DNA from 2 places in the Frankia sp. CoWAU3 genome. Region 2 is predicted to be linked to the other one. Evidence: riboswitches for the same ligand, from Rfam matches in the RefSeq annotation. Region 2 holds a riboswitch; the other holds the start of a gene.

What was found. Region 2 has a riboswitch for cyclic di-AMP ahead of AC08ON_RS04060 (peptidoglycan-binding protein). Riboswitches for the same ligand answer to the same signal wherever they lie in the genome.
Region 1: another riboswitch for cyclic di-AMP. It lies ahead of AC08ON_RS05490 (transglycosylase family protein); the one in region 2 lies ahead of AC08ON_RS04060 (peptidoglycan-binding protein).

Annotation. Positions count from the first base shown of each region.
Region 1 is NZ_CDWWXB010000032.1:21,690-25,724, forward strand. Features, by position in the region: gene AC08ON_RS05490 (transglycosylase family protein) at 655-1,332, opposite strand; cyclic di-AMP (ydaO/yuaA leader) riboswitch at 1,351-1,563, opposite strand; gene fbaA (class II fructose-bisphosphate aldolase) at 2,482-3,519, opposite strand; partial or broken gene AC08ON_RS05500 (DedA family protein) at 3,753-4,035, shown strand, end outside.
Region 2 is NZ_CDWWXB010000021.1:19,428-27,414, reverse strand. Features, by position in the region: gene AC08ON_RS04065 (alpha/beta hydrolase) at 1-434, shown strand, start outside; cyclic di-AMP (ydaO/yuaA leader) riboswitch at 1,023-1,191, shown strand; gene AC08ON_RS04060 (peptidoglycan-binding protein) at 1,683-2,432, shown strand; gene AC08ON_RS04055 (AfsR/SARP family transcriptional regulator) at 2,657-3,493, shown strand; gene AC08ON_RS04050 (lasso RiPP family leader peptide-containing protein) at 3,701-3,811, shown strand; gene AC08ON_RS04045 (asparagine synthase-related protein) at 3,823-5,691, shown strand; gene AC08ON_RS04040 (lasso peptide biosynthesis PqqD family chaperone) at 5,714-6,031, shown strand; gene AC08ON_RS04035 (lasso peptide biosynthesis B2 protein) at 6,028-6,540, shown strand; partial or broken gene AC08ON_RS04030 (ABC transporter ATP-binding protein) at 6,518-7,987, shown strand, end outside.

The DNA of each region.
Region 1 (4,035 bases), on a different contig from region 2:
TGTCGGGTGCGGGCTGGGATGGCCCGGCCGGAGGATCCGACCCCGGGTGGGAACCGCTCTCCACCATGGGCCGGGACGCACCGGCTTTACCCCAAGGACGCCGCTTGCGGCGCCCGAAATGTGGGTCCCCCACTCCTGCCCGCTGCGGTCGATGTTCGTTCCGGCCGCTCGTACGGGGGCAGGACTCGGCGTCCGTCCGGGCGGCCTCGCCGACGAGGCGAGTGAGAGGCACTCTAGCGAGAACCGCTCATGGAGCGCAAACCGGGGTGGTCCGGAGTAACCAGTGAGGATCGCGCGAATCGTGCCACTTCCATACAGGTTCCGCAGGTGGCTCGCTGGTCCTGCTGTTCCTCGTCGGCCTTGCCGAAGATCGGCCCCGCCGAGGATCGGCCCTGCCGGAGGCCGGTCAGGGTGCGGTCCGGGTGATGTCAGGGTGCGGTCCGGGTGATGCTGGTGGTGGGTTGTACGGGCCGGCCCGTACGGGCCGTCAACCGGAGATCGTCCGGAGGCCGGTCGGGCCAGCCCGTCGTCGAGGTGAGATCCCCTGACCGGTGTCGCCGGGGTGGGATGTCCGGTTCCCGCGGCGGTCGTCCCTCCGCCACGGGAGCGGAGCGAATGGATCAGCTGATGGAGCTGATGGAGAGGATCAGCGGATCAGCGGAAGGTGGCCCGCCAGGTCGCCGGGCCGACGATGCCGTCGACGGCGAGTCCCTTGGCGGCCTGCAGGGCGCGGGCGACTGCGGCGGAGCGTGGTCCGTAGCGGCCGTCGATCGTGAGCGGATAGCCCAGATGGTTGACGCGGGCCTGCCAGGCCCGCACGTCGTCACGTACCTGCCTGGCCAGTGCGGTCGTCAGGTTACGGGTGAATACAGGAGTGCTCATGGAGATGGGACTGACCGTCAGCTCGCGGCGTTCCGTCGTGCGCGAGGCCTGGCCCGAGGAGCTCGACGAGCCGCCCGCGAGCTGGTCGGCGCCCATCCCGCGGCCACAGGCCGGCCACTGGCCGAAGCCGGACCTCCGGGCGAGCTTGAGTGCGGCCTCGTCCTGGACGGCCGGGGGAGCCTGGTGCGGCAGACCGCCGTAGCCGAGGCTGTGCCAAGTGCTGGCGGAGAACTGGTAAGCGCCGTAGTACGCGTTGCCGGTGTTGGTCGTGTAGTCACCGCCGGACTCGCACTGCCGCAGGCCCGTCCAGGTGGTGGCCGCATCGGCCGGCTGGCTGAGCGCGAAGGTGCCGCCCACCGCCGCCGCGAGTACTGGCGCGACCACGAGAGCCCGGGCCCGGCTGCGGGTACCGGCGCGGCATTGTCGGCCACTGATACGTGCGTCGGACATGTCTTGTGGTCCTTCCCCACGCCTGCGAGGTGAGCTGTCGGATTCGGGCTGGGAACTGCCCGGCCGTGCCAGGGATCCCTGGAGACGGAAGCCGCACCGGAAATACCTTTCCGTGTGGTCGTCGCACATGGCTTCACCCCGAGAGCATCGAATCCTTTCGATACTCGGAGATGGGTCCCCCGTTCCTGCCGCCCGGTTCGAGAAATCGTCGGCCAGGGGCAGGATTCGGCGTGCCGCCCGACGAATGCCCGACGTTGTTGCCGGGCACGGCGAAAACCATAACCACGCCGCCCGGCGAGTCGCCAAGCATTGAATAGGGTGCGTGAAAAAGAGCACACTCGGCGCGCCTGCTTGAGTAGGAACTGGCGGCCTGGTATCGCGCGTGCGCGCCCGCTCATCAACCTGGCGGTACGGCGTGCGGAGGCATTTGTGCTCGGCCGGTCACCCTGTTTGCCGATGGTCGACGATGAGCGGAGAGTCCCACATCAGGCCAGATGTGTGACATGTCGACAAAGGCGTGACGGCCCTGCTACGAGATCGACGCGAGTGATCGGCCTGATACTACACTTCGTCCATTGAAGCCTGTTTTTGTGAGAAAAACAACGGAAATCGGGCGGTAACTTACAGCGTTGTGATTTTTGCACACGGCGGATTCAATCGGACACCTACTGTAAAAAGCGCCTGTCGGGCCACCGCAGTGGGCGAAGGGGTTCCGTGGGGGCGGGGCGGTAGGTGAACGGTTACCGAAGGTCCGGTGCGTGTCCGCTCATTTGGCCGAAACCTGCTGGTTGCCGGCGGGGGCGGCGTTACGCGAGGAGCGGGATGCCGCGCCCGCTAAACAGTGGTCCCCCAGCCGTCGGAGCGACCGGGGGACCGTGCGGGCCGGCATAGTACGGGAAATCGGCGGGTCGTGCATCGGACCGGGGCGGGTCGGATGTCCGCCGCGTGCCGGTCGTTCCGTCCGCCGGAAATGATGGAGAGGGTCGGACCGAGGGGCCCGGAGAATGTCCTCGGACGAGCGGCGGCGGTTGCTCGGTTGCCTGGTTTCGCGGCCGGTGGCTATCTGTCCGCCTGTCCGCCAGCCGGCGGACAGGCCGGCCGGTATCCGACGAACCGATCCCGCCAGCCGGCGTGCGCTCCTGGGCCGGACTATGCCCGCCCGAGGCTGGTGCCGGCGGAACGGAGGTCCTCACACGCCTGGGCGACGCGGGCCGCCATGCTGCTCTCCGCGAGCTTTCCGTAGGTACGCGGGTCGTACGCCTTCTTCACGCCGACCTCACCGTCCACCTTGAGAACGCCGTCATAGTTTTTGAACACGTGGTCCACGATGGGGCGGGTGAATGCGTACTGGGTGTCCGTGTCCACGTTCATCTTGACCACCCCGTAGTCGAGGGTCTCGCGGATTTCGGTGAGAGCCGACCCGCTACCGCCGTGAAAGACGAGGTTGAACGGCTTCGCGCCGGCTGGCAGCCCGAGCTTCCTGGCGACGTACTCCTGTCCTTCGTGCAGAATCGTCGGGCGTAGCTTGACGTTTCCGGGCTTGTACACACCGTGCACGTTGCCGAAGGTGGCGGCGAGCAGGTAGCGCCCCTTCGCGCCGGTGCCGAGCACCTCGGCCGTCCGCCACATGTCCTCCGGCGTCGTGTAGAGCTTCTCGTCGATCGCGCCGACGACGCCGTCCTCCTCGCCGCCGACGACCCCGATCTCGACCTCGAGAACAATCTTTGCGGCGGCGGCGTCCGCGAGTAGTTCTTCGGCGATCTTGAGGTTCTCCTCGAGGGGGACCGCCGAGCCGTCCCACATGTGCGACTGGAAGAGCGGCTCGCGCCCCTGGGCCACCCGATTCTTCGAGATCGCGATCAAGGGACGGATGTAGGTGTCAAGCTTGTCGGCCGGGCAGTGGTCGGTGTGCAGGGCGATGTTGACCGGATACGCCTCCGCGACGTGGTGGGCGAACTCGGCCAGTGCCTCCGCGCCGAGGACCATGTTCTTCACCGTCGAGCCGGACAGGTACTCGGCACCGCCGGTGGACACCTGCACGATGCCGTCACTGCCGGCTTCGGTGAAGCCCCGCAGCGCGGCGTTCAGGGACTGCGACGAGGTCACGTTGATCGCGGGGTAGGCGAAGGACTGGGCCTTCGCCCGGTCGAGCATCTCGGCGTATACGTCTGGCGTGGCGATGGGCATCGGTGGGGCTCCTTACGAACCTGTAGGGGCGCCGATCAGCCATGCACCCGCGGTGCAGGGCAGCCGGATCGGGCCGAAGCCCGCCGTGGACTCCTGATGGGCGAAGGGTATGACGCCTTGCCCCGTCCCGGGATCGGATGCGGCTGACGTCGCCGGCGCGGTGCGGATCCGCGCGATGTGGTCCCCGCCGACTTGGTCGGCGGGTGCCGACCAAGGGCCGGCACACTGGTCGAGTGGACGTCGGCAGCCTGTCCGGGATGACGCTGTACGTCGTCCTCTTCGCGGTCATCTTCGTCGAGAGCGGGATCCTGATCGGGTTCTGGCTTCCGGGTGACACCATTCTCTTCGCGGCCGGGCTGATGGCGGCGGACGCGGCGTCGAACGTGTCCGTCGCGGTCCTCGCGATCGGGGTCGCGGCGGCAGCCACCGTCGGGGCGGCGGCGGGCTACTACACCGGGCATCGTCTCGGCCGGCCGTACCTGGAGCGCAGGCACGCCACGGTGCTGGCCCGTACGG
Region 2 (7,987 bases):
TCCTCGCCCTTGGTGAGGCGTGTCCCCCCGATGGTCCGTTCGTCCTGCTGGGTTCGGACAGCGGGGCCCTGCGGGCGTTGGTCGGCGCCGGTTCGCCAGCGGTCCGGCCGGATGCCCTCGTGTTGCTCGACCTGCCGCTGGTGTACCGGAAGATCGCGGGCGAGGATCCGGGACAACCGATCCCACGGTCGCTTCCCGACCTGCCGATCCTGTTGCTCCATGCCGAGCGCGACGAGGTCAGCCCGCTTGCGCTGGCGCGCATGATGACGCGGACCGCGCGCCGGGCCCGGCTGGCGTCGCTGCCCGGGGGGCATGGCGTGCTCGCCGGCCCCGGCCGGCGTGCGGTCGGCGCGCACATCCTGCTGTTCCTCGAGAACCTCCGTGTCCCGCGGCTGACCCCACGGCAACGGCAGCGGGACCGTTCGGTCGACTGATCTCGCCCGGTGCCGGGCGCGCCCGCGTGCCGGTCCGATGGGGGTGTGCCTTCGCGGGAGGCCCAACCGCTCAGCAGGTGTTTCCTCGGCGGGTGCCGGCGTGAATCACGCGAATCCGCGGGTCAGTCGTCTGTCCCGTACCGCATCGTCCGTTTTCCAACGGCGCCGGCTTCGAGCCGCAGGCTCGAAGCCGGCGCCGTTCGCGTTTGCGTACCCGTCCGCACGCCACCCGACCCCCGGGCCAGGCTTCCGCTTGCCGGGCTTGCCGGGCTTGCCGGGCTTGCCGGGGGTTGCCGGGTTGGGCTGCCGGACGGCCGGGCGGTCCCGGTGACTACCGGACCTCGTGGCCACCGGTCCCCGTCTCGACGGACCGGTCATATCGCCAAGATCCGGTCGTGACGGGTGATCTGCGTCGCTACCGGTAGCTGCTATTGATGTCCGAGAGTTGCGGCATCGCAGTGTTATGCACGCATCGTGACCAACATGCGCCCAGATTCGGCACAACTCGTACTTGTCACTACGGTCTGTAGTTCGCTACGGTTGCGGGGTATCAACAGCTCCGGGCCGACGCCGAGTTCTGTCCACGGTCCGCAGCTCCCTCCGAGAGATCTTGGGCAGAAGCGGGGGAACCACGTTCCTCCGGGTGGCTCGTTGCGTGCCGCCCTTGGGGTTAAGCCGTTACGCGCACGCCGCGGAAACGGCCGGGCTTCCCGGCCCGAACCCGACAGCTAACCTCGCAGGCGTACGGGAAGGACTCGACGTTGCCTGTGTTTCAGGAACGCTCGGCTCCGGTCTTCTGGACCGTGACGCCGTTCGGCGCGACCCGCGGTGCGTCCCCGCCATACGGGGCGCCGTTCTCGCCCTGACGTCTTCGCGAGAACGTGCCATCCGGTCGGTGCCCGTACCGGCCGATCGCGCTGACGCGCCATACCACCAGCTCGGCTGAAAGCCACCCGGCCTCGTCGTCTGTGGTCGGCTGACCCCTGCCGCCCACCGGGCCCGTCAGGCCTGGAACGGAATGACCACGGCCGCCTGCCGTGCTGTTCAGCCCATCGAGCCCGGAATCCCCAGGGCGCGTCGATCGGTCGTCCCCGGTCGTCCCAGGACGTCCTCTCGGCGTACCGGGAGACCGGCACTGGGTGTTGCCCTTCTCCAGCGCGGTCGTCTCCGCTCGCCCTCCTTCGAGCGGCATCCCTCCCCTCGATCACCCGTCTGTGTTCGACGACACCGAAATGAGATGTCAAAGAAATGGCCAAGGGAAAGCATCGGAAACGTTCCACCCAGACCCGGGGCGCCGTTGTCGCCGCCGTCGGTGTGATCGGCGCCGGCGCCGGCATTTTCGCCACCGCGAGCCCGGCCCGGGCCGCCACCACGGTCCCCGATGTGACGATCGCCAGCGCGGCCGCGAACGCGGGACTGCCCGACTGCCGCGGCGTTCCGCTGGCCACCTGGGTCGCGGTGGCTCTTGCGGAGTCCGGCGGCAACCCCTACGCCCACGCCACCTACGGCGAGGACTCGCGCGGCCTGTGGCAGATCAACATGCGGGCCCACGCCGGCTGGGTGGGTAACCGCAACCTCTACGACCCGGCCGTCAACGCCGGGGCGGCGAAGAAGGTCTGTGAAGGCCAGGGCATCACCGCCTGGAGCGCCTACACCAACGGCCTGCATTACCGCTACCTGGCCCGGGGACAGGCGGCGGCGGCCGCCGTCTCGCGCGGCGTGCGGTTCACGAACATCTCCTACTCCTCGCTGGCTGCCCCGGCGCGTGCGGCCGTGGTGGCACCCGCGGCCCGCTACCCGTCGCTGGCCGTCGGCCTCGGGTTCCGTCTCGACGTCCACCAGATCCAGAAGAGGCTCGCCAGCCTTGGCTACCCGATCAGCGTGGATGGGAAGTTCGGGTATCAGACCAACCACATGGTCAAGGACTTCCAGCTGAAGCATGGTCTGGTGGTTGACGGGATCGTCGGACCGCAGACGCGGGCGAAGCTCGGGATCTGACTCTGATCGAGGCCCGCCGACCGGGCTCCGCTGCCGTCGGCCGGTATTCCCGACCCACCCAAGGGCGCTGCTCGATATCCGCACGCACCGGATGACTACCCGGGGTGAGGTGGGGGTATTCAGCCACCGGGCCAGCACCGGGCCGGGAGACGGCACCGGCCCGCACGGGACCAGCCGGCCCGCACGGGAAAACCGAAACGGGGGCCCGATCGATGAGAGCCACGATGCTCGACGACTACCTACCTGAGGCGAGTCCGAACGCATCCTCCGTGACCGGGGCCGGTCTCCTGTTCGCGGTCCTGGGGCCGCTGGAGGTGCGGCGATCCTCGGGCGAGCAGGTCCGCATCGACCAGCGCAAGAAGCGCATACTGCTGCTGGCCCTGCTGCTGCACGCCGGCCAGTGGGTGAGTGTGGACGGGATGCGGCTCGCGCTCTGGCAGGACGCCCCGCCGCGCTCCGCCGGGGGCAACATCAAGACTTATCTCTCGGAGCTGCGGCACACCCTCCGGCCGCCCCTGGACACGTCCGGAGCCGGGGGGAACGGCCCCGGACGCATCGAGAGCCGGCCGGGGGAGTACCGCCTGGTCGTCGCGTCCGGTGAGATCGACGCTAAGCGGTTCGAATCGGCCGCCGAGCAGGGCCGCGCCGCCGTGCGCGCCGGCTCGCCGGAACGCGCTGCCGGGTTTTTCGAAGGCGCCCTCGCGCTGTGGCGGGGGGACGCGTTCGACGAGCTCCCGGCGGAGATCGCGGGCGCGGAGGTCCTCCGGCTGGAGGAGGCTCGCTGGGCGGTGTGCGAGGACCTGATCGACGCCCGCCTGGCCCTCGGCGAGTACGACCGGGTGCTGCCGACCCTGCGGGCGCTCACGGTCGAACATCCGACCCGGGAACGTCTCTGGGCCCAGCTGATCCTTGCGTTGGAACACACCGGCCGGCGGGCCGAGGCACTGGCCGAGTACCAGACGGTCTACCGGCGGCTGGTGACCGAACTCGGGATCGAGCCCGGTGTCGAACTGCGGCGTGCCCATCAGCATGTACTGAATCCGGACTCGTGGGTCACCTGATGCCACGGCCGTGCCTGCCGAGCCGTGCGCCGGAAGTCAGCTGAACCGCCAGTGAACCCGGCGGGGGAATTTCAACCATACGGGCTGGACCAGCCGGCCGGCGCCCGGGCCACGCGCGCGGCGCCGCCGTGTATCGCCACCGGGGTGCACCTCACCGGGGTGCACGCCACCGAGCGAGGGCGCGCGGAAACCGCTGAGGAGAAGACGATGAAGGCTATCTACCTCCCCCCGCGACTGGAAGATGCCGGCAGCTTCGCCGCAGTGACGAACGGCCGCTGGGGCTGGGGGCGTGACTATTCCTGGCGGCGTTTTGCGTGACGGCGGCCGGGGTGGAGGTGGTCCCGATTCCGTCCTGCTGGTTTCTGGTGCTGGCCGACCGTGATCCCGTCGTGCGTCCGCCGGGGGCTCGTCGCATGCTGCGCTATGCCTCCGGGCGGCCGTGGATCGTCGGCGACTGGCCGGACGATGCCATGGTCAGTGCCGTCGCCGGGCGCTCGCGGCTGGCCCTGATCGGGTGTGCCGCGACCAACGCGCGACAGCTCCTGCGGCTGCTTCTCTCGGCCCGTGACGTGCACGCTCTCGACCTCGCGCGCGTCGTGGCCGGCGACTACCACGTGATCGCCGAGATCGACAGCCACCGTCGCATCCAGGGCAGCCCGACGGGAACCCGGCGGGTCTTCACCGCCCGGTTGGGCAGCCACCTGGTCGCCGCCAACCGCGCCGACGTGCTCGCCCGGCTCACGGGCGCCCCGCTGAACCGGACGGCGCTGGCTTTGTCGCTGCTCGACCCGTCACCGCCCCATCCGCTCGATGACCTGGTGCTCTGGGAGTCGATCGACGCGCTGCCCCCGGATCACTACCTTCTCGTCGGCCCTGACGAGAAGGCCACCGTCCTGCGGTGGTGGCGTCGACCGGCACCGGTGCGGTCCCGCACGGAGGGGGCGCCGACCCTGCGGGCGGCTCTCGCCGAGGCCGTGGCGGCGCGGGTCGCCGGCGGCGGGACGGTGAGCTGTGATCTGTCGGGCGGACTGAACTCCACCTCGGTGTGCTGCCTGGCCGCGCGCGGCCCCGCCGACGTGGTCGCGCTCACCGGGATTGCCCGCGATCCCGGTGACGACGACGCCGCGCGGGCCACGTGGGCCGCGGCCACGTTCCCTGGCGTCACGCGCGAGATCCTGCCCGCCGCCGGGCTTCCCCTCGTTTACGACGGCATCGCCGACGCCGACGAACCGCTCGACCGGCCGTTCGTCGGCATCGGCGACCGGGCGAAGCTGCGCGCGGGTCTTGACCGGGTCGCGCTGTACGGGCCGCGGGTGCACCTCACCGGGTTCGGTGGTGACGAGGTCGCCTACGGCTGTCCCGCCTACCTCCCCCGGTTGTTGCGCCGCCGGCCCCGGCGGGCGCTGCACGACCTGCGCGGACACCGAGCGCAGGAGGGCTGGCCGTGGATGGCGTGCCTGCGAATGATGCGGCCGCGCGGCTACCGGGACTGCCTCGCCGACATGACCGATGCGCTCGACCAGGCCCGCCGCGCCACGGTCGGCCACGCGCGCCGTCCGGCCGGTTCCGCCGGTTCCGCCGGTTCCGGCCGATCCCACCCGGGCGTCCTGGCCTCGCTCGACTGGGCCTTTCCGCCTGTGGTCCCGGGTTGGCTCACGCCGACGGCCCTCGACCTGCTGACCGGAGCGTTCGCGGAGGCCGCCCGGCGCGCCCGGCCGCTGGCCGAGACCCGGGACGGCCACGCCGATCTCTTCGCCATCCGCGCCGGCGCGGCGGTGTTCCGGTTGTTCGACCAGCTCGCCGATCCGGTCGGCCCGCCGCTCGCCGCACCCTTCCTCGACGAGCGGGTGGTCCGGGCGGCGCTGGCGGTGCGGCCCGAAGAGCGCACCGGTCCGTGGGAGTACAAACCGTTACTGCAGGAGGCCATGCGCCGGCTGGTGCCGCAGGAATGCCTGCGCCGCGAGACCAAGGCGGATACCGCCGCCGAGGAGGATCAGGGCCTGCGCGCCAGTCAGGACGTCCTGGTGAAGCTGTGCGATGACAGCCCGTTGGCCGATCTCGGCCTGATCGAGCCGGACGCGCTGCGCCAGGCGTGCCGATCTTCGTCCGTACCTGGTCATCGCCACCAGGCGCTGCGACCGACGTTCGCGGCGGACGCGTGGCTGCGGGTGCTCGCGAGCCGGCGGGGCCCTGACTGAGCTACCGGAGGAGTGAGTGATCATGGTGACGTTGCGGCCTGACGTGGTGCGGGCGCCGACCCAGTACGGAGCGGTTCTCCTCCATATCGACAACGGCCGATACTGGACCCTCAACCCCTCGGGTGATCTGGTGCTGCGGATCCTGCTCGACGGCGGCGACACGGCAGCCGCCGTCCGCGGGCTGTGTGAGACCAGCGAGGTTGACCCGGAGACGGCGCGCCGCGACGTGGAGGGTCTGCTTGCCCAACTCGCGGACGTGGGCCTCATCGAGGCCGAGCCCGAGTCCCGATGGTCACCCGAGACCGAGGCGGTCTGCGATCCCCGGACGCAGGCCCGGTGACCGCGCCGATGGTGGTCGAGCGGCCGGAGGCGAAACCGTCCCTCGCTCGTCGGCTCGGCGCGCTGGTCGCCGTGGGGATCGCGCGGGTGCTCGCGACCCAGTCGCCGGCCCGTATCTGCCGGGTGCTCACGGGGGTGGGCGCGGGCGCCCGCCCGGCCGGCTATGACACCGCGCTCGCCGCCCGGCAGGCGGTGACAGCCGTGAGCCTCACCTGCCGCGGCGCGCGGGGCTGTGTTCCCCGCTCGATAGCGACCGCCCTGCTGTGCCGGTTGACCGGAACGTTCCCGACGTGGCGTGTGGGGGTGCGCACCATCGCGCCGTTCGCCGCGCACGCGTGGGTCGAGGCGGACGGAGTGATCGTCGGGGAGTCGATGCCGGCCGGCTACCTGCGGCCGCTGCTCAGCGTCGGTCCGGGAACGGGAACCGGGCCGCGTCGCGCGGGCGGGCTCCGTGGGAGTGGCGGGCTTCGGGGAAGGGGCGTGCCTCGTGACGAGGGCGTACGTCGTTGAGGGGGAGGGCCGGGGAGCTGCCCGGGGGCCTGCGTCGCGGGGCGTCACGGAACTCTGGGCGCTGCTGCGCGGCCGTCGCGGGGCGGTGGCGATCGCCACGGCGCTGACCGTGGTTGGCACCGCCGTCGGGGTGCTCCAACCGCTGCTCGTGATGCGGGTGATCGACGCCGCGCAGGCGGGGGGTATTCCCGGCTGGCTCATCGGGGCGCTGCTGGGCCTGTTCGCCGGCCAGGCGGTGATCGACACCGCCGGGCACTACCTGCTCGAGCGCGTCGGCCAGGGCGTCCTGCTCGGCCTGCGCACCAGCCTGATCGGCCACCTGCTGCGGCTGCGCATGCGGGTGTTCGACACGCGGCGGATCGGGGATCTGATCTCCCGTGCGAACACCGACACGACCGTGGTGCGGGAGGCGGTGGCGTACAGCTTCACCGCCCTGGTCACCAGCGTGATCGGCGTCGTCGGCGCCGTCGCCCTGATGATCTGGTTGAACCCCTGGCTGTTCCTGCTCGTGCTCGGGGTGGTGGCGGTGGCCGGGGTCGTGGTACTCGGCGCGCTGTCCCGGATCAGGACGGTGTCCGAACGTGGGCAGGCCAGCGTCGGCGGCATGACCGCCGACCTGGAGCGCGCCCTCGCCGCGATCCGTACCGTGCGGGCGAACCGCGCCGAGGGGCGGGAGGCCGCGCGCATCGGCGACCACGCCGCGGCCGCCTACCAGGCCGGCCTCCGGATGGCGAAGCTGGACTCGATCATCGCCCCCGCGATGCAGCTCGCGGTGCAGGGAAGTGTGCTGGTCGTTCTCCTGGTCGGCGGGGTCCTGGTGGCGCGCGGTTCGGCCTCGCTCGGCAGCCTGGTCGCCTTCCTGCTGTATGCCACCTACCTGGTGATGCCGTTGTCGCAGCTCATCGAGGCGGCGGCGACCATCCAGCGGGGGATGGGGGCGCTGTCGCGGGTCAACGCGGTGTTCGCGCTGCCCCGGGAGGGCGACGACGAGTCCGTGCGCGGTCCGCTGCGCACCGTCGCGGTCGTGGCCCCCGGCGGGACGCGCCCGCCGGCACCATTGTCGCCCTTGTCCTCGTCGCGAGTGTCGTCCTCGTTCTCGTCACGAGGGGAGACGCCGAACCCGCGGGCGCCGTCGATCGAGTTCCGTGACGTCTGGTTCGGCTACGCGCAGACGCCGGTGCTGCGCGGGGTGTCGTTCACGGTGCCGTCTCGCGGGCACGTCGCGCTGGTCGGGCCGTCCGGTGCCGGCAAGTCCACCATCCTGGAGCTTGTCGAGCGCTTCTACGAGCCGGACGCCGGAATGATCCTCTTCGCCGGCCACGACGTCCGCGCGATGCCCCGCGCGACCGCCCGGGGGTGGGTCGGGCTGGTCGAGCAGAACACCCCGGTGCTGCACGGCAGCCTGCGGGACAACATCACCTATGCGGCGCCGGAGGCGACCGAGGAG